2 regions of the Burkholderia sp. F1 genome follow, and region 2 is predicted to be linked to the other one. Evidence: riboswitches for the same ligand, from Rfam matches in the RefSeq annotation. Region 2 holds a riboswitch; the other holds the start of a gene.
What was found. A riboswitch is a leader RNA that binds a small molecule or an ion and turns the genes downstream of it on or off. The one in region 2 is predicted to bind cobalamin.
Positions count from the first base shown of each region.

Region 1: another riboswitch for cobalamin. It lies ahead of ACFIMZ_RS15095 (TonB-dependent receptor plug domain-containing protein); the one in region 2 lies ahead of cobG (precorrin-3B synthase).

Region 1 covers NZ_CP172421.1:3,212,263-3,220,205, forward strand. The annotation lists gene ACFIMZ_RS15085 (ABC transporter ATP-binding protein) at 1-254, opposite strand, end outside; gene ACFIMZ_RS15090 (FecCD family ABC transporter permease) at 251-1,264, opposite strand; gene ACFIMZ_RS15095 (TonB-dependent receptor plug domain-containing protein) at 1,307-3,211, opposite strand; cobalamin riboswitch at 3,278-3,531, opposite strand; gene ACFIMZ_RS15100 (ATPase) at 3,687-4,037, shown strand; gene ACFIMZ_RS15105 (cell division protein ZapA) at 4,034-4,348, shown strand; RNA gene ssrS (6S RNA) at 4,437-4,618, shown strand; gene ACFIMZ_RS15115 (EVE domain-containing protein) at 4,688-5,149, shown strand; gene ACFIMZ_RS15120 (SIMPL domain-containing protein) at 5,334-6,074, shown strand; gene lgt (prolipoprotein diacylglyceryl transferase) at 6,159-7,049, opposite strand; gene ACFIMZ_RS15130 (LysR substrate-binding domain-containing protein) at 7,139-7,943, opposite strand, start outside.
Region 2 covers NZ_CP172421.1:1,901,449-1,909,391, forward strand. The annotation lists gene ACFIMZ_RS09035 (precorrin-2 C(20)-methyltransferase) at 1-667, opposite strand, end outside; gene ACFIMZ_RS09040 (precorrin-8X methylmutase) at 664-1,290, opposite strand; gene cobG (precorrin-3B synthase) at 1,283-2,635, opposite strand; cobalamin riboswitch at 2,740-2,930, opposite strand; gene cbiE (precorrin-6y C5,15-methyltransferase (decarboxylating) subunit CbiE) at 3,020-4,249, shown strand; gene ACFIMZ_RS09055 (cobalt-precorrin-5B (C(1))-methyltransferase) at 4,249-5,364, shown strand; gene ACFIMZ_RS09060 (cobalt-precorrin-6A reductase) at 5,361-6,092, shown strand; gene cobM (precorrin-4 C(11)-methyltransferase) at 6,137-6,865, shown strand; gene ACFIMZ_RS09070 (MFS transporter) at 6,940-7,943, opposite strand, start outside.

The sequences.
Region 1 (7,943 bases), 1.3 Mb from region 2:
AGCTGCGCGGCCGGCCACGCGACGAGCGGCCGGCCATCGGCTTCGACGTGGCCGCCCGATGGCGCGGAGAGGCCCGCGAGCGTCGCGAGCAGCGTCGTCTTGCCGGCGCCGTTCGGCCCCGCGACGCACCAGATCTCGCCGGGCCGGAACGACTGCGTGAAACCGCTCAGCAGCGTGCGCGCGCCGGCCCGCAGCGTCAGGTCGACGGCCGCGTATCCGGCATCGCCGGAACGACGGGATTCGGTCACGCTCATCGCATCGGCCTCCTCAGCAACATCCACAGGAACACCGGCACGCCGATCAGCGCGGTCATCACGCCGACCGGCAGTTGCGCGGGCGCGATCACGGTGCGCGCGAGCAGGTCGGCCGCCATCACGCCGCCGCCGCCCGCGAGCATCACGGCGGGCAGCAGCATGCGCTGGTCGTTGCCGAACGCGAGGCGCAGCGCGTGCGGAACGACGAGCCCGACGAAGCCGATCGTGCCGGCGGTCGTGACCGCGGCCGCGGCGGCCAGCGACGCGACGAGATAGATCCGCACGCGCAGCCGCGCGACCGGCACGCCGAGCGCGAGCGCGGTCGCGTCGCCGCGCAGCAGCACGTTCAGTTGCGGCGCGGCCGGCAGCGCGACGCCCGCGGCGAGCGCGAGCGCGGCCCACGCGAACCACGGCATCGCGGCGCCGTTCAGGTCGCCCGTCAGCCAGAAGATGATGCCGCGCAGCCGCGCATCAGGCGCGAGCGACAGCAGCAGCGTGACGAGCGCGCCCCACCCGGCCGCGATCACGACGCCGGTGAGCAGCAGCCGCGGCGACGCGTCGCGCGCGTCGCCGCGCCACAGCTCGCGACGCGCGAGGCCGAGCACGAGCAGCATCGACACGAGCGCGCCGGCGAACGCCGACGCATCGACGAGCCACCACGCGCCGCCCGCGATCATCGCGACCAGCGCGAAACCGGCCGCGCCACCCGACACGCCGAGCACGTACGGCTCGGCGAGCGGATTGCGCAGCAGCACCTGCAGCAGCGCACCCGCGAGCGCGAGCAGCGCGCCGCACGCGAAGCCGGCGAGCGCGCGCGGCACGCGCAGCGTACGGACGATGTCGGCGAACAGCGCCGTGCCGCCCGACGCGTCGCCGCCGTGCGGCACGAGCGACGCGAGCGCCCGCAGCGGCGAGATCGGCACGCTGCCGATCGTCAGCGACGCGACGAACAGCGCGGCGACCGCGGCCGCGAGCGTGGCCCAGATCGCGGCGGCGCGGGCGGGGCTCATGCGGGGTCCTGTCCCGCGCGCGCGGGCGCGCCGCCCGGCCGCCTACTGCTGCTGCCAGCCGAGCGTGACATAGGCGCCGCGTCGCGGTGTGTTGTAGGCGTAGGCAAGCTCGTAGTCCTTGTCGAAGAAGTTGTCGATGCGCGCGCTGACGTACCACGCCTTCGTGATGTCGTAGCGCGCGGACAGGTTGACGAGCCCGTAGCCGCCGAGCCGCCCGCCGCCCGAATCGTTGCGCGCGCCACTGACGAGCCATTCGCCGCCGACGCGCACGGGACCGAACGCACGGCTCACCGCGGTCGACGCGAAACGCCGCGCGCGGCGGTCCAGGTCCTGATTTTGCGATTCGTCGACCGGGTTCTGCAAGGTGGCCGCGACCCGCACGTCGGTCGCGCCGACATGCCCCTGCCACGATGCTTCGAGCCCCTGCACCTTTGCACGGCCGACATTCTGCGCGACATAGAAGACACTGTTCGCGGCGGGACGATAGTTGATCAGGTTCGAGTAGCGCGTCTGGAACGCGGTGACGCGCACGACGCCGACCGCATCCGATGCATACTGCACCGCGGCCTCGACCGAATGGCTGCGCTCCGGCTGGATCGACGGATTGCCGGCCATCGGGAAATAGAGGTCGTTGAAGCTCGGCGCGCGAAACGCGCTCGAATAGCTCGCGGTGACCTTCCACCGATCGGTGAGATCGAGACCGTAACCGAGATAGTACGAGTTCGCGCCCCCGAAATCCGAATACTGGTCGCGCCGCACGTTCGCCTGGAACTGCTGACGGCCGACGCGCGCCGTGTAGCCGAGCCAGCCGGAATTCACGTGACGCTGCGGCGCCGAATAGACATTCGACGTGAACTGCTGGTCGAGCCGCTCGTAGCCGGCCTGGATCACGTGGTCCGGCACGATCCGGAAATCGTTCTGCCACGTGTACTGGCGGTTGTCGGTATTGAAGTGGTCGGTGTACGCGCCATTCAGTTCCGACTGGCTGCGGTCGTTGCCGATCGCGGCGCTCACGTGCGTCGTCCACCAGGCGAACAGCTTGCCGTTCGCGAATGCGCGCGCCTGCTGCACGCGCGAATACAGGTTGTTCAGGTCGGTCGGCGCGCCGAACGCGTTGTCGTAGCTGTTGTTGCCGTTCGACTGGAAATAGCTGACGCCCGCGTCCCACCGCGCGTCGAAGCGGTGCCGCAGCGACGCGGTGACGCTCTCGTTCAGGTAGCCGTTCGCGTTCGGGTTCGCCTTCGGCCGCTTCGCCGGATCGAGCGCGGAGAACCCATTGTCCTTCTCGCGCGCGACCGACACGCTGAAGGTCGTCCTGCCGTCGCCGTCGAGCCGGCCCGACACGCCCGCCTGCTGCGTCTGCGTACCGTAGCTGCCGAGGCCGACCGCGAAACTGAAACGCGGCGGATGATTGCCGCCGTGCTTCGTGAACACCTGCACGACGCCGCCGATCGCGCCGGAGCCGTACAGTGACGACACGTTGCCGTTCACGACCTCGACGCGCTCGATCTGGTCGAGCGGCAGCTGGCTCAGTTGCGCGGCGCCGAGACTCGCGGAATCGACCCGCACGCCGTCGATCAGCACGAGCGACTGCGTCGATTGCGCGCCGCGCAGGAACAGCGTCGCCGTCGCGCCCGGCCCGCCGTTGCGCACGATCTGCGCGCCCGGCGCGAGCGCGAGCAGCGTCGGCAGGTCGGCGCCGGGATGCGCGGCAATGTCCTGCGCGTCGAACACGGTGGTTTGCGGGATCGCGTCGGCGAGCGCCTGCGGCGCGCGCTGCGCGGTGACGACGACCGGCGCGAGCTGCGCGGCGTCGATGGCATGGCCGGTGAACGTGGCCGCGGGTGCGGCGGGGCCATCGCCGTCGGCCGCAGCCGTCTGCGCGGCGGCGGCGAGCGGCAGCCCGCAAAGCGCGCCGAGCGCCGTGCGAGCGATTGGGGTCAGCATCGAAGAAAGTCCTGTGAACCGCAGCGCGCCCCGCTTCCCCGCAGGCCGCGCGTCACGAAGCCCGCGCACGGGCTCCCCGCCTCGGCCGGTATCCGGGCTGGCGGCGTTCCGGCTCGCCTTCCCGCGCGAGACATGCGCAGTGGCCTGCGCCCGCGTGCGAACCGCACACGCCGAGCGCACCCGAGCCGGCCTGCATCGTCCGATGCGGCCGCTTACCGTTGCGGGGGCAGCGCAGGTTGGCGGCTCCTGGCGGAGCCCGCGCCCTGCTTCCCGTTTAACCGCGCGTCGCACGCGCGAGCACCGAGGCGGCGCCAAGTTTAGGAGCGGGCAGCGAGAGCGTCAAGAAAGCGGTCCGCGCGATGCGCGACCGACATATTCGCGGCAAGAAGCGGGGGTGTTACGACTGGAAACGTTACATATGTCGGAATGTGCGTTATTCCGCGCTAAAATGCTGGGTCTTTAGAGGACGCAGCAGATGCTCAACGAACTCGAAACCTTATCTCAAAATATTGGCCGACTGATTGCGCTGAACCAGCGCTATCACTCGGAACGGCTCGCGCTCGAGGAGCAGGTCGCGCAACTGCGCGCGGAAGCGGACACGGTGCGTAGCGAGCTCACGCAGCTGCGCGAGGAACGCAACGCGCTCGCGGAGGAACGCGACACGCTGTCGGCGAAGATCGACGACGCGCAGGTCAAGCTGAACGCGATTCTCGAGAAGCTGCCGCGCACGAAGAGCGCGGCGGAAGCCGACAACCAGCTCGACCTGCTGGATGCGCAGTCGCGCACCGATAGCGACGACGCAGCCAGCCACGGAGAACATGCATGAGCACCAAGCAGATCGAAGTCTCGATTCTCGGCCAGGCCTACCGGCTCGCCTGTTCGGCCGAGACCGAAGCCGCGCTGCTGGAAGCCGTCGCGCGCGTCGACGCGGAAATGACGAAGATCCGCTCGAACAGCTCGGTGCGCGGCACCGACCGCATCGCCGTGATGGCGGCGCTGTCGCTCGCGTCGGAACTGCTGCGGCTGCAGCAGAGCGTGCGTCACGGTGAAGCATTTCCCGCGGAAGAAATCCGGCGTACAATGCGCCAGATGAATGAACAGCTCGGTGCGGTGCTCGCACAGCACGAGACGCAGTAACCCGAATCGATGCGTCGATTTCCCTTGATCTCCACGGGCAACGGTGGTCAAATTGGACGCAGAGATTCACAGTTTCACAGTTTTGTCAGCTTCCCTGCCTGGTTCGCCAAGGTCATATATTCCTTGAACCAATGCCATGTGCACGGTTGCGGAAATTTGTAGCACGGGCGCGCGCGTCACTCTGTCTGATGTACCCGAAGTGCTGCTAACTGCGACCAATTCTGAACCCCAGGTTCAGGATGCCGGCCTAGCGGCCAAGGCGGGGGCCTATCCAACGGCATCGGGTGATCCCGATGCCGTTTCCTTTTCCAGGGTCTGTTTCTGCATCGATCACGATCCATGCAATACTGGCTGATGAAGTCCGAACCGGACGAAGCGAGCATCGACGATCTCGCTCACGCGCCGCAGCGCACGCTGCCGTGGACCGGCGTGCGCAACTATCAGGCGCGCAATTTCATGCGCGACACGATGCAGATCGGCGACGGCGTGCTGTTCTATCACTCGAGCTGCCCCGAGCCCGGCATCGCGGGCCTCGCCGAAGTGTCGTCGACGCCCTACCCCGATCCCACGCAGTTCGATCCGAAGAGCCCCTATTACGATCCGAAGTCGACGCAGGAAACGCCGCGCTGGCTGCTCGTTGACGTGCGCTTCGTGAAGAAGGCGGCGCTCGTGCCGCTCGCCGCGCTGCGCGAATACGACGAGCTCGCCGACATGCGCGTGCTCGCCAAAGGCAACCGGCTGTCGATCACGCCCGTCACGCGTGCCGAATGGCGCTTCATCACCGAACGGCTGATGAAGTGAGCGCGAACGGGCGAACGTCAAATTTGGTCAACGCACGACCGCCCGTCCGGAACTCGCGGCGCGGTCGCGCAGCCTAAGCAACCGCTGCCGGCCAATCGGGCCGGCTGTCGTTTTTTCGTCGCGCGGCCCGCCCGCGTCGCGCACGCGCGATCCGCGTGCGCGCCCTCGCACAAGGAGTCCAACAATGACCAAGAAATCCGCACTCGCGCTGTCGCTCGTTCTCGCCGCCGCCGTTCCCGTCGCGCTGACGCTCGCGTCGCCCGCGGCGCGCGCGCAGGCCGTCAACCCGCACTTTCCGGAGCCGTCGGGCGTGCTGTCGCTGTCGTCGCAGGCCAGCGCCGAGGTGCCGCAGGACATCATCCACATCACGCTGTTCTACGAGCAGCAGGCAAAGGACCCGGGCAGCCTGACGTCCGCGCTGAACCAGCGCGCCGACGCCGCGCTCGCGCAGGCGAAGGGCGTGCCGGGCGTCACTGCGCACACGGGCGCGTTCTCAGTCTATCCGAGCACTGACCGCGACGGCAGGATCTCCGCATGGCGCGGCCGCACCGAGGTCGTGCTCGAATCGCGCGATTTCGCCGCAGCGTCGAAGCTCGCGGGCCAGTTGTCGAACCTGATGCAGGTCGCGAACGTCGAGTTCTCGCTGTCGCCGGAAGCGCAGCGCGCGGCCGAGCAGAAGCTCACGACCGAAGCGATCAAGTCGTTCCGCGTGCGCGCGGACGAAGCCGCGAAGGCGTTCGGCTACAACAACTATTCGATTCGCGACGTCAACGTCGGCAGCGGCCGCAACGTGCAGCCGTATCCGCGCATGATGGCGATGGCGGCAGCACCGATGGACAGCGCGAAGATGAGCGCGCCGATCGCGGTCGAAGGCGGCAAGGCGACCGTGTCGGTCACGGTCAACGGCTCGGTGCAGATGAAGTAACGCAAGACGCTCGAGCACATCGGATGCGAAAACGCCGGCCCAGTGGCCGGCGTTTTTCGTTGGTGCGTCAGTCGCGCGATCGCATCACGCGGCCGCGGCCGCCGCACGGCGGCGGTATGCCCAGACCATCAGCGCGACGCCCGCGAGGATCATCGGCAGCGACAGCCATTGCCCCATCGACAGGCCGAGCGCAAGCAGCCCGAGGAAGTCGTCCGGTTCGCGCGCGAACTCGACCGTGAAGCGCGCGAGACCGTAGCCGATCAGGAACAGCGCGGATATCGCGCCCATCGGCCGCGACTTGCGCGAGAAGAAGAACAGCGCGAAGAACAGCACGACGCCTTCGAGCGCGATTTCATAGAGCTGCGAAGGATGGCGCGGCAGCATCTGGTACTGCATGAACACGTCGGCCAGATGCCACTTCGCGACGAGCTCCGGATGCGCGGGCAGCCAGGCCGCATCGTCGCGCATCGCGCCCGGGAACAGCATCGCCCACGGCGAATTCGGATCGGTCACGCGGCCCCACAGCTCGCCGTTGATGAAGTTGCCGAGCCGGCCCGCCGCCAGCCCCGTCGGCACCATCGGCGCGACGAAGTCGGTGACCTGCAGCCAGTGGCGCTTGCGCTGCCATGCGAACAGCATCATCGCGAGCGTCACGCCGAGAAAGCCGCCGTGAAACGACATTCCGCCTTCCCATACCTTGAAGACGTCGAGCGGATGTGCGAGGTAGTAGCCCGCCTTGTAGAACAGCACGTAGCCGAGCCGGCCGCCGAGCACCGTGCCCAGCACGCCGTAGAACATCATGTCGTCGATGTCCTTCACGGTCCAGCCCTGCGCGGCCACATGCGGCGGCTTCAGGCGCAGCCGGCCGACGACGATCGCCGCGATGAACGCGACGAGATACATGAGCCCGTACCAGCGCACGGCCAGCGGCCCGAGATGGATCGCAACGGGGTCGAAATTCGGGTGAATGATCATGGGTTAGCGGTGAAGTTTTCGAATTCGGCGCGGCGCGCGCATCTGCGTCGCGTCGCGCATTGGACGGCGCCGGCGCGCCATCGTTCGCGTCATGCGCGGACGAACGCCCGCGCGCGCACGATGTCGATGAAGCCGGCCAGCACGGGGCTGACGTCGCCGGTGCGCCACACGAGGCCCGTCTCGACGACGGGCGCGCCGTTCGCGAGCGGCCGGTAGACCACGCCGGTGCGCCGCAGGTTACGCAGCGATTGCGGCACCAGTGCGACGCCCATGCCGGCCGACACGAGGCTCACGATCGTCTGCATCTGGATCGCTTCCTGGCCGATGCGCGGGGTTGCCCCCGCCGCGCCGTAGCAGCCCGTAATGATGTCATAAAAGCCGGGCGCCAAACGGCGCGGAAAGATCACGAGCGGCAGCGCGGCGACGTCGGCGAGCCGCACCGGCTCATCCTCGGGCGCGTCGGCCAGTGCTTCGGCGGCCGGCATCGCCAGCACGAGCAGCTCGCGCACGACCGGCAGGTACGACAGCTCGGCCGCATGACGCGGCGGCACCGGCGGAATGATCAGCCCGGCGTCGATCCGGCCGGCGGCAAGCTCCTCGATCTGCACGTCGCTGGTCGCCTCCTCGAGCTGCAGCCGCACCTGCGGATAGCGCGCGCCGAACGCGCGCAGCAGCGACGGCAAGAGCCCGTAGTCGGCGGTCGACACGAACGCGAGCGCAAGCGAGCCGGTCTCGCCGCGCGCGAGACTCTGCGCGCGCGGCGGCAGCGCATCGGCCGCCTCCAGCAGCCTGCGCACGTCCGGCAGCAGCGCCGCGCCGACCGCGGTCAGCGCGACCGAGCGCTTGGTACGGACGAACAGCGCGACGCCGAGCAGGTCCTCGAGCGCGCGGATC
Region 2 (7,943 bases):
CGTCGAGCGGCACGATGCGCTGGTTCGCCATCGTCGCGCGCTCGACGTACAGCGCGCGCTTCGCGAGGCCGAGTTCGTCGAGCACGCGCCGCACCTTGTCGAAGTTGCGGCCGAGCTTCATGATCACCGCCGCGTCGGCCTGCGCGAGCCGCGTGCGCAGCTCGTCCTCCGGCAGCACGCCGGACAGCACCGACAGGCTCTGGTTGCGATACACGAGCGGCTGGCCGAGCACGGCCGTGCCGCCGAGCATCGAGCACACGCCGGGCACGACCTCGGTGTCGTAGCGCGGCGCGAGGCGGTCGTGCAGGTACATGTACGAGCCGTAGAAGAACGGATCGCCTTCGCAGATCACCGCGACGTCGCGGCCCGCGTCGAGATGCGCGGCAACGACGTCGGCGGCCGTGTCGTAGAAATCGGCGATCACGGTTTCGTAGCAGAGCGGCGGCGGCAGCGCTTCGGTCGTCACCGGGTAGACGAGCGGCAGCTGCATCTGCGCGTCGCGCAGATGCGCTTCGACGATGCCGAACGCATTGCCTTTCTTGCCCTTCGCGACGAAATACGCGACCACCGGCGCGGCCTGCAGCAGGCGCACCGCCTTCAGCGTCATCAGTTCGGGGTCGCCCGGGCCGACGCCGAGGCCGAACAGGCGTCCGCGCGCGGCCGTCATTCGACCTCCGTCGCGAGCGCGTTGACTGCGGCGGCCGCCATCGCGCTGCCGCCGCGCCTGCCGAGCAGCGCGACGTACGGCACGCAGCGGCTGTCGGCGGCGAGCAGCGCCTTCGATTCGGCCGCGCCGATGAAGCCGACCGGGAAGCCGAGAATCAGCGCGGGACGCGGCGCGCCCGCGTCGAGCATGTCGAGCAGATGGAACAGCGCGGTCGGCGCGTTGCCGATCACGACGACGCTGCCCGCGAGGTGCGGGCGCCACAGTTCGAGCGCCGCGGCCGAGCGCGTATTGCCGAGCTGCCGCGCGAGGTCGGGAACGCCGGGCTCGCCGAGCGTGCAGAGCACGCGATTGCCGGCCGGCAGCCGTGCGCGCGTGATGCCTTCCGCGACCATCTTCGCGTCGCAGAGGATCGGCGCGCCGGCAGCCAGCGCCGCGCGGCCCGCCGCGCCCGCGCCGGGGGAGAAGCGCAGATCGTCGACGACGTCGACCATCCCGCACGCGTGGATCACGCGCACCGCGAGTTTCTCGAGGTCGGCCGGGATGCGCGACAAGTCGGCCTCGGCGCGGATCGTCGCGAACGACTGGCGGTAGATTTCCTGCCCGTCGCGTATGTAGTCAAGCATCGGTGGTGTCCTGGCTTTGCCGCGGGTTGCCCAGTCGGGCCGCGGCTTGGTCGATCGTCAAGTGGCGCGCGAGCGGGGCGCCGAGGCCCGCTGCGTCGTCGCGCCGGTAAAGGTCGTAGCGCGCCGGCGCGACCGCGACGAGCGTGTGCGCCGCCGGGTGCGGCAGCGCGCAGTGGCGCTCGCAGCCGGTCAGGTGCGCGTCGAGCGCATGGCCGACGCGCGCGGCGAGCGCGAGCGCGTCGTGCTTCGTGTCGGCGCGGGCTTTCGCGCAGCCGGCGCTGCCCGCGCAGGCGACGAGCTGCGCGAGCGGATGCGTCGGCTCGCACACGAGGCCGAGCGCGGCGAGCGCGTCGCGCAGCGCGGGCGCGTCGGCGGCGGCGACGCCGTGGACGAACACGCCTTGCCACGGCGTCATCGACAGCGTGCCGTCGCCGTGGGTGTCCGCGAGCGCGGCCAGCTGGTCGAGGCGCTCGGCGTCGAGACGGCCGAGCGCGAATTGCGCGCCGAAACTGCAGCGCGCGGCGTCGCGCAACGCTCGCGCGCCGAAGCGCAGCGCGGGCGCGGACGGCGTGCGCCGCCATGCGGCGAGCGCGGGATCGGCGGCAAGCGGGAACGGCAGATAAGCCTGCGCGCGTTCGAGCAGCGCGCGTTCGCCGTGCGTCGCGAGCAGCGCGCGCATGCGCGTCGCGTCGGCCGGCGCGAGATCGAGGAACGCGAGCATCAGTGCGCGCACGAGCGCAACGGCGTCGCCGGGCGCGACGTCGGCGCACGCAGGTGCATCGTCGGGGGCGACGGGCGGACAGCCGGCCAGCCCGGCCGCGACGCGCACGGCGCCGTCGCCGCGCCGCCACGCGGACAGCCAGATGTCGTGCGGATGATCGAGCGCCGCGACGGCCTCGCCGCCGTCGAGCTGGATCGAGAATTTCGGCGACAGCTCGAACCGGCGCGGCTCGCGCGCGAGCATGCCGAAGATCGGCGCGGCGAGCGCCGCGCTGTCGATGAGCGCGGCGGGGTCGCGTCCCGCGAGCGGGCTCAGCATCAGATTGCGGACGTCGTCGCTGGCGGCCAGCGCGGCGGCGTCGCCGTCGGCGTCGACGAGCGGGCCGAGGCCGGCGCCGAGCAGCGCGGCGGTCAGCGCGGCCGCTTCGCCGTCGCGGATGCCGCGCAATTGCAGGTTCGCGCGATTGGTCGCCTCGATCACGCCCGAGCCGTGCGCGCGGGCGACGGCGGCGATCGCGCGTGCCTGCCGCGCGTCGACGCGGCCGCCCGGCAGCTTGATCCGGCACAGGCCGCCGTCGGCGGCCGCGACGACGCGCACGAGCCCCGGGCAGGCCGATGGGCGCACGACGGGTAAAGCAGACGGAACGGGGACGGAATTCAACGGGGCACCGAGGCAGTGTCGCGCCGCGGCCAACGCATCGGTACACCCCGCCCGATGCCGGCTGGCACGCACGCACTTTCAAGCCGGCAGGTCTCCTGGCTGACAGGTCGACGCCCGCTCCAGGCCTTCCCGGACAAGCCAGTGGCGCGAGATGGAGGCGGGCTCGCTGCTTACAGTTGCGGGGGCAGCCACAGCGGCGCGGCATGCGCCCTGTGTTCCCTCTTCGGCCCCGAGGGGCACCGGCGAACGAACGCTGTATTATGCCTTTTTTCGCAACGCAGACATACGCACGGCGGCCCGCGGGCCGCCTGCCGCAACATGACGGAATCGAACGATGGGGAAGGGTGCATGACGGCGTGGCTGACGGTGGTGGGCATCGGCGACGACGGTTACACGGGGCTCGGGCGCGCCGCGCGCCGCGCGCTGCTCGACGCGACGCTCGTGGTCGGCGCGCCACGGCACCTCGACATGCTGCCCGCGCGGCTCGCGGCCGCGCGCGAGGCATGGCCGTCGCCGTTCGACCTCGCGGGCGTGCTCGCGCGCCGCGGGTCGCCCGTCTGCGTGCTCGCGAGCGGCGACCCGATGCTGTTCGGCGTCGGCGCGACGCTCGCCCGTCAGCTTGCGCCCGGCGAATGGCGCGTGCTGCCCGCGCCGTCGTCGCTGTCGCTGGCCGCGGCCCGTCTCGGCTGGGCGTTGCAGGACGTCGGCGCGGTGTCGCTGGTCGGCCGGCCGCTCGCGACGCTCGCCCGCCATCTGCTGCCGGGGCGGCGCCTGTTCGTGCTGAGCGCGGACGGCCGCACGCCCGCCGTCGTCGCGGCCGAGCTGAGCGCGCGCGGCTTCGGGCCGACCCGCATCAGCGTGTTCGAACATCTCGGCGGCCCGCTCGAGCGGCGCATCGACGCGCTCGCGCACGACTGGGCGGTCGACGAGACCGCGGCGCTGAATCTCGTCGCGCTCGACTGCCGCGCGGCGCCCGACGCACCGCGCCGCGCGCTGACACCCGGCCTGCCGGACGACGCGTACGGCCACGACGGGCAACTGACCAAGCGCGACATGCGCGCGCTGACGCTCGCGCGGCTCGCGCCCGCGCCGGACGAACTGCTGTGGGACGTCGGCGCAGGCTGCGGGTCGATCGGCATCGAATGGATGCGCGCGCACCCGTCGTGCCAGGCGATCGCGATCGAATCGCACGTGGAGCGGCAGCGCTTCATCGAACACAATCGCGACGCGCTCGGCGTGCCGGGCCTGCAACTCGTCGCGGGGCGCGCGCCCGATGCGCTCGCGGGGCTCGCCGCGCCCGACGCCATCTTCATCGGCGGCGGCGCGACCGTGCCGGGCGTGCTCGACGCCTGCTGGTCGGCGCTGAAGCCGGGCGGCCGGCTCGTCGCGAACGCGGTGACGCTGCAGGGCGAGATCGCGCTGGCCGCCTGGCGCGACGCGCACGGCGGCACGCTCACGCGCGTGGCGCTCGCGCACGCGGAGCCGCTCGGCCGCTTCGACACCTGGCGGCAGCCGTTGCCCGTCACGCTGTACGACGTGTGCAAGCCGGCGCAGACCCGCGCGACGACGGCGGCGTGATGCGCGACGAAACCCCCGAACAAGCCGCGCCGCTGCGCTTTGGCTACACGACCGGCAGCTGCGCGACCGCGACGTCGCTGGCCGCCGCGCGGCTGCTGCTGACCGGCGACGCGGGCGACGCGGTCGAGATCGTGCTGCCGAAGGGGCAGCGCGTCGTGATGCGCCTCGAATTCTGTCGGCTAATTAATGACGGGAACGAGGGGAGCGACGGGACCGACGGCGCGGAGGCAGGCACGATCAAGGACGCCGGCGACGATCCGGACGTCACGCACGGCGCGCTGGTGTTCGCGCGCGTCGCGCTCGCGGCGGCGCCCGGCGTGCGCTTCCATGCGGGGCCGGGCGTCGGCACCGTCACGCGCGCGGGGCTCACGCTGCCGGTCGGCGAGCCGGCGATCAATCCCGTGCCGCGCCAGATGATGACGACGCACCTGAACGCACTCGCGGCCGAACACGGCCATGCGGGCGGCTTCGACGTGACGATCGGCGTCGAGGGCGGCGAGGCGCTGGCGCTGAAGACGATGAACCCGCGCCTCGGCATCGTCGGCGGGCTGTCGATCCTCGGCACGACCGGGATCGTGCGGCCGTTCTCGTGCTCCGCGTACATCGCGTCGATCCATCAGGGCATCGACGTCGCGCGCGCGAACGGCGTCGCGCACATTGCAGCGTGCACCGGCAACGCGAGCGAGGACGCGATGCGCGCGCACTACCATCTGCCGGACATGGCGCTGATCGAGATGGGTGATTTCGCGGGCGCGGTGCTGAAGCATCTGCGGCGTGCGCCGGTCGCGCGGCTGTCGATGTGCGGCGGCTTCGGCAAGCTCAGCAAGCTGGCGGCCGGCCATCTCGACCTGCACAGCCGCCATTCGAGCATCGACCTGCCGCTGCTCGCGCAATGGGCCGCGCAAGCGGGCGCGAGCGACGCGCTGCAGGCCGCGATGCGCGCCGCGAACACGAGCCAGGAAGCGTTGAAGCTCGCGCAGGCGGACGGCGTGCCGCTCGGCGATATCGTCTGCGCGCACGCGCTCGCCGTCGCGCGCGACATCGTGCCCGGGTCGGTCGCGGTCGAGATGTTCGCGATCGACCGGCAGGGCCGTTTCGTCGGGTGCGCGCGATGAGCCCGCGCATCCTGCTGCTCGGCGGCACCGGCGACGCGTTGAAGATCGCGCGCGCGCTCGGCCCGCGCCACGTGTACAGTCTCGCGGGGCTCGGCAAGGTGCCCGGTGATCTCGCGTGCGAGGTGCGCGTCGGCGGCTTCGGCGGCGCCGCGGGGCTGGCCGCGTACCTGCGCGAAGCCGGCATCGGCCTCGTGATCGACGCGACCCATCCCTATGCCGCGCGGATCAGCGCGAACGCGGCCGCCGCCGCGCGCGACGCGGGCGTGCCGGTCTGGGCGCTGCGCCGTGCGCCGTGGCAGCCGCAGCCGGGCGACGACTGGCGGATGGTCGACGACTGGGCCGGCATCGAGGCCGCGCTGGCGCCGTTTCGCCGGCCGCTGTTCACGCTCGGCCGCGAGCCGCTCGCGCATCTCGACGAGATTCCCGTGCACCAGTTCTGGCTCGTGCGCTGCCTCGAATCGCATCCGGGCAACGCGCGCGCGCAGATCGTCGCCGCGCGCGGGCCGTTTACGCTCGACGGCGAGCGCGCGCTGTTCGCGCTCGCGGGCATCGACGTCGTCGTCAGCAAGAACAGCGGCGGCGCGGCGACCGAGGCGAAGCTCGACGTCGCGCGCGAACGCCGGCTGCCGGTCGTGATGCTGCGCCGGCCGCCGCTGCCCGACGCCGACCGCGCCTTCGACTCGGCGGCCGCGCTGCTCGACGCGCTCGATCCGGCCGCGCGCGCGTGACGCCGGATGGCGGGTCGTCCCCATGAACTGACGGAGTGTTATCGATGACGGTGTATTTCATCGGCGCGGGTCCCGGCGACCCGGAGCTGATCACGGTGAAGGGCCAGCGCCTTGTGCGTACGTGCCCGGTGATCCTGTATGCGGGGTCGCTCGTGCCCGCGGCGGTGCTCGACGGGCATCGCGCGGAGCAGGTCGTCAACACGGCGGAGCTCGACCTCGATGCGATCGTCGCGCTGCTCGCCGACGCTCACGCGAAAGGGCAGGACGTCGCGCGCGTGCACTCGGGCGACCCGTCGCTGTACGGCGCGATCGGCGAGCAGATCCGCCGATTGAAGGCGCTCGGGATTCCGTATGAAATCGTGCCGGGCGTGACGGCCGCCGCCGCGTGCGCGGCGACGCTCGGCTGCGAGCTGACGCTGCCGGGCATCGCGCAGACGGTGATCCTCACGCGCTTCGCGGGCAAGACGACGATGCCCGAAGGCGAGTCGCTCGGCTCGCTGGCCGCGCATCGCGCGACGCTCGCGGTCCATCTCGGCGTGCGGCATCTCGCGCGCATCGTCGACGAGGTGCTGCCGCATTACGGGCCGGATTGCCCGGTTGCGGTGATCTACCGCGCGAGCTGGCCGGACGAGGAACGCGTGACGGGCACGCTCGCGGATATCGTCGCGAAGGTGCAGGGCACGCGCATCGAACGCACGGCGCTGATTCTCATCGGCCGCGTGCTCGATGCGCAAGGGTTCGCCGATTCGACGCTGTACGCGAGCGCGGACTGACGCCGCTTTCCGTTGCTACCCGCCGCTGATCGGCCGCGGCCGGCTCGCGCCGGCCGCCGCTCCCGTGCCTGCGCTCACGCGCGCGCGACGCGCGGCGCAACGTGCGGCGCGAAGCCGGCCGCCAGCGCGCACAGCACGACGCACAGGCATGCCATCGCGACCCACGCGGGCGTCAGGTCCGCGAGATGCTGGCGCACGATGCCGGCCGCGAACGGGAACAGCCCCGCGATCAGGTAGCCGATGCCCTGCACGAAACCGGTCAGCGACGCCGCGTCGGCCGGCGTCGCCGCATGGTCGACCGTGACGATCAGCGACAGCGGGAACAGCGCGCCGATGCCCGCGCCCATCAGCAGCGCGACGGGCAGCGCGAGCCCCTCCGGCGCCGCGAGCATCAGCACGAGCCCGACGAACAGCGCCGCGATCGCCGCGATCAGCGCCGGCCGGCGATCGGGCATGCGGTCGATCGTTGCGGACACCGTCAGCCCGGCCACGACTTCCGCGAGCGTCACGCCGCCGAGCAGGCCGCCCGCCGCGGCCGGCGACCAGCCGAGCCGCATGTAGAACGGCGGCAGCCACGCGAGCACGAGCGTGTACGCGCCGGTCGCGATCCCGAAGAACAGCGCGAGCCGCCACGCGCGCGGGGAGCGCGACGGCCGCGCGAGCACCGGCGACGCGGTGGCGATCGGCGCGCCGTCGCGGCTCGCGAACGGCCACACGGCCGCCGCGACGACGGCCGGCAGCGTCCAGCACGCGAGCGCCGCGAGCCAGCCCCAGCGCGCGGCGGCAAGCGGCGCCGCGACGCTTGCGAGCACCGCGCCGCCCATGATCGACGTCGAGTAGACGCCCATCACGCCGCCGATGCGCGTCGCAAAGTTGGCCTTCACGAAGCCGGGCAGCAGCGCCTGCACCATCGCGATGCCGACGCCCGCGCAGCACGCGCTCGCAAGCAGCAGCCACGCATGCTGCGCGCCGACGCGCGCCGCGCACGCGAGGCCGATCAGCACGATGCCGATCCCGACGCCGCCCGCGATCCCGGGCGAGCGCTGCAGACGGCGCGCACACAGCGCGCCGAGGCCCA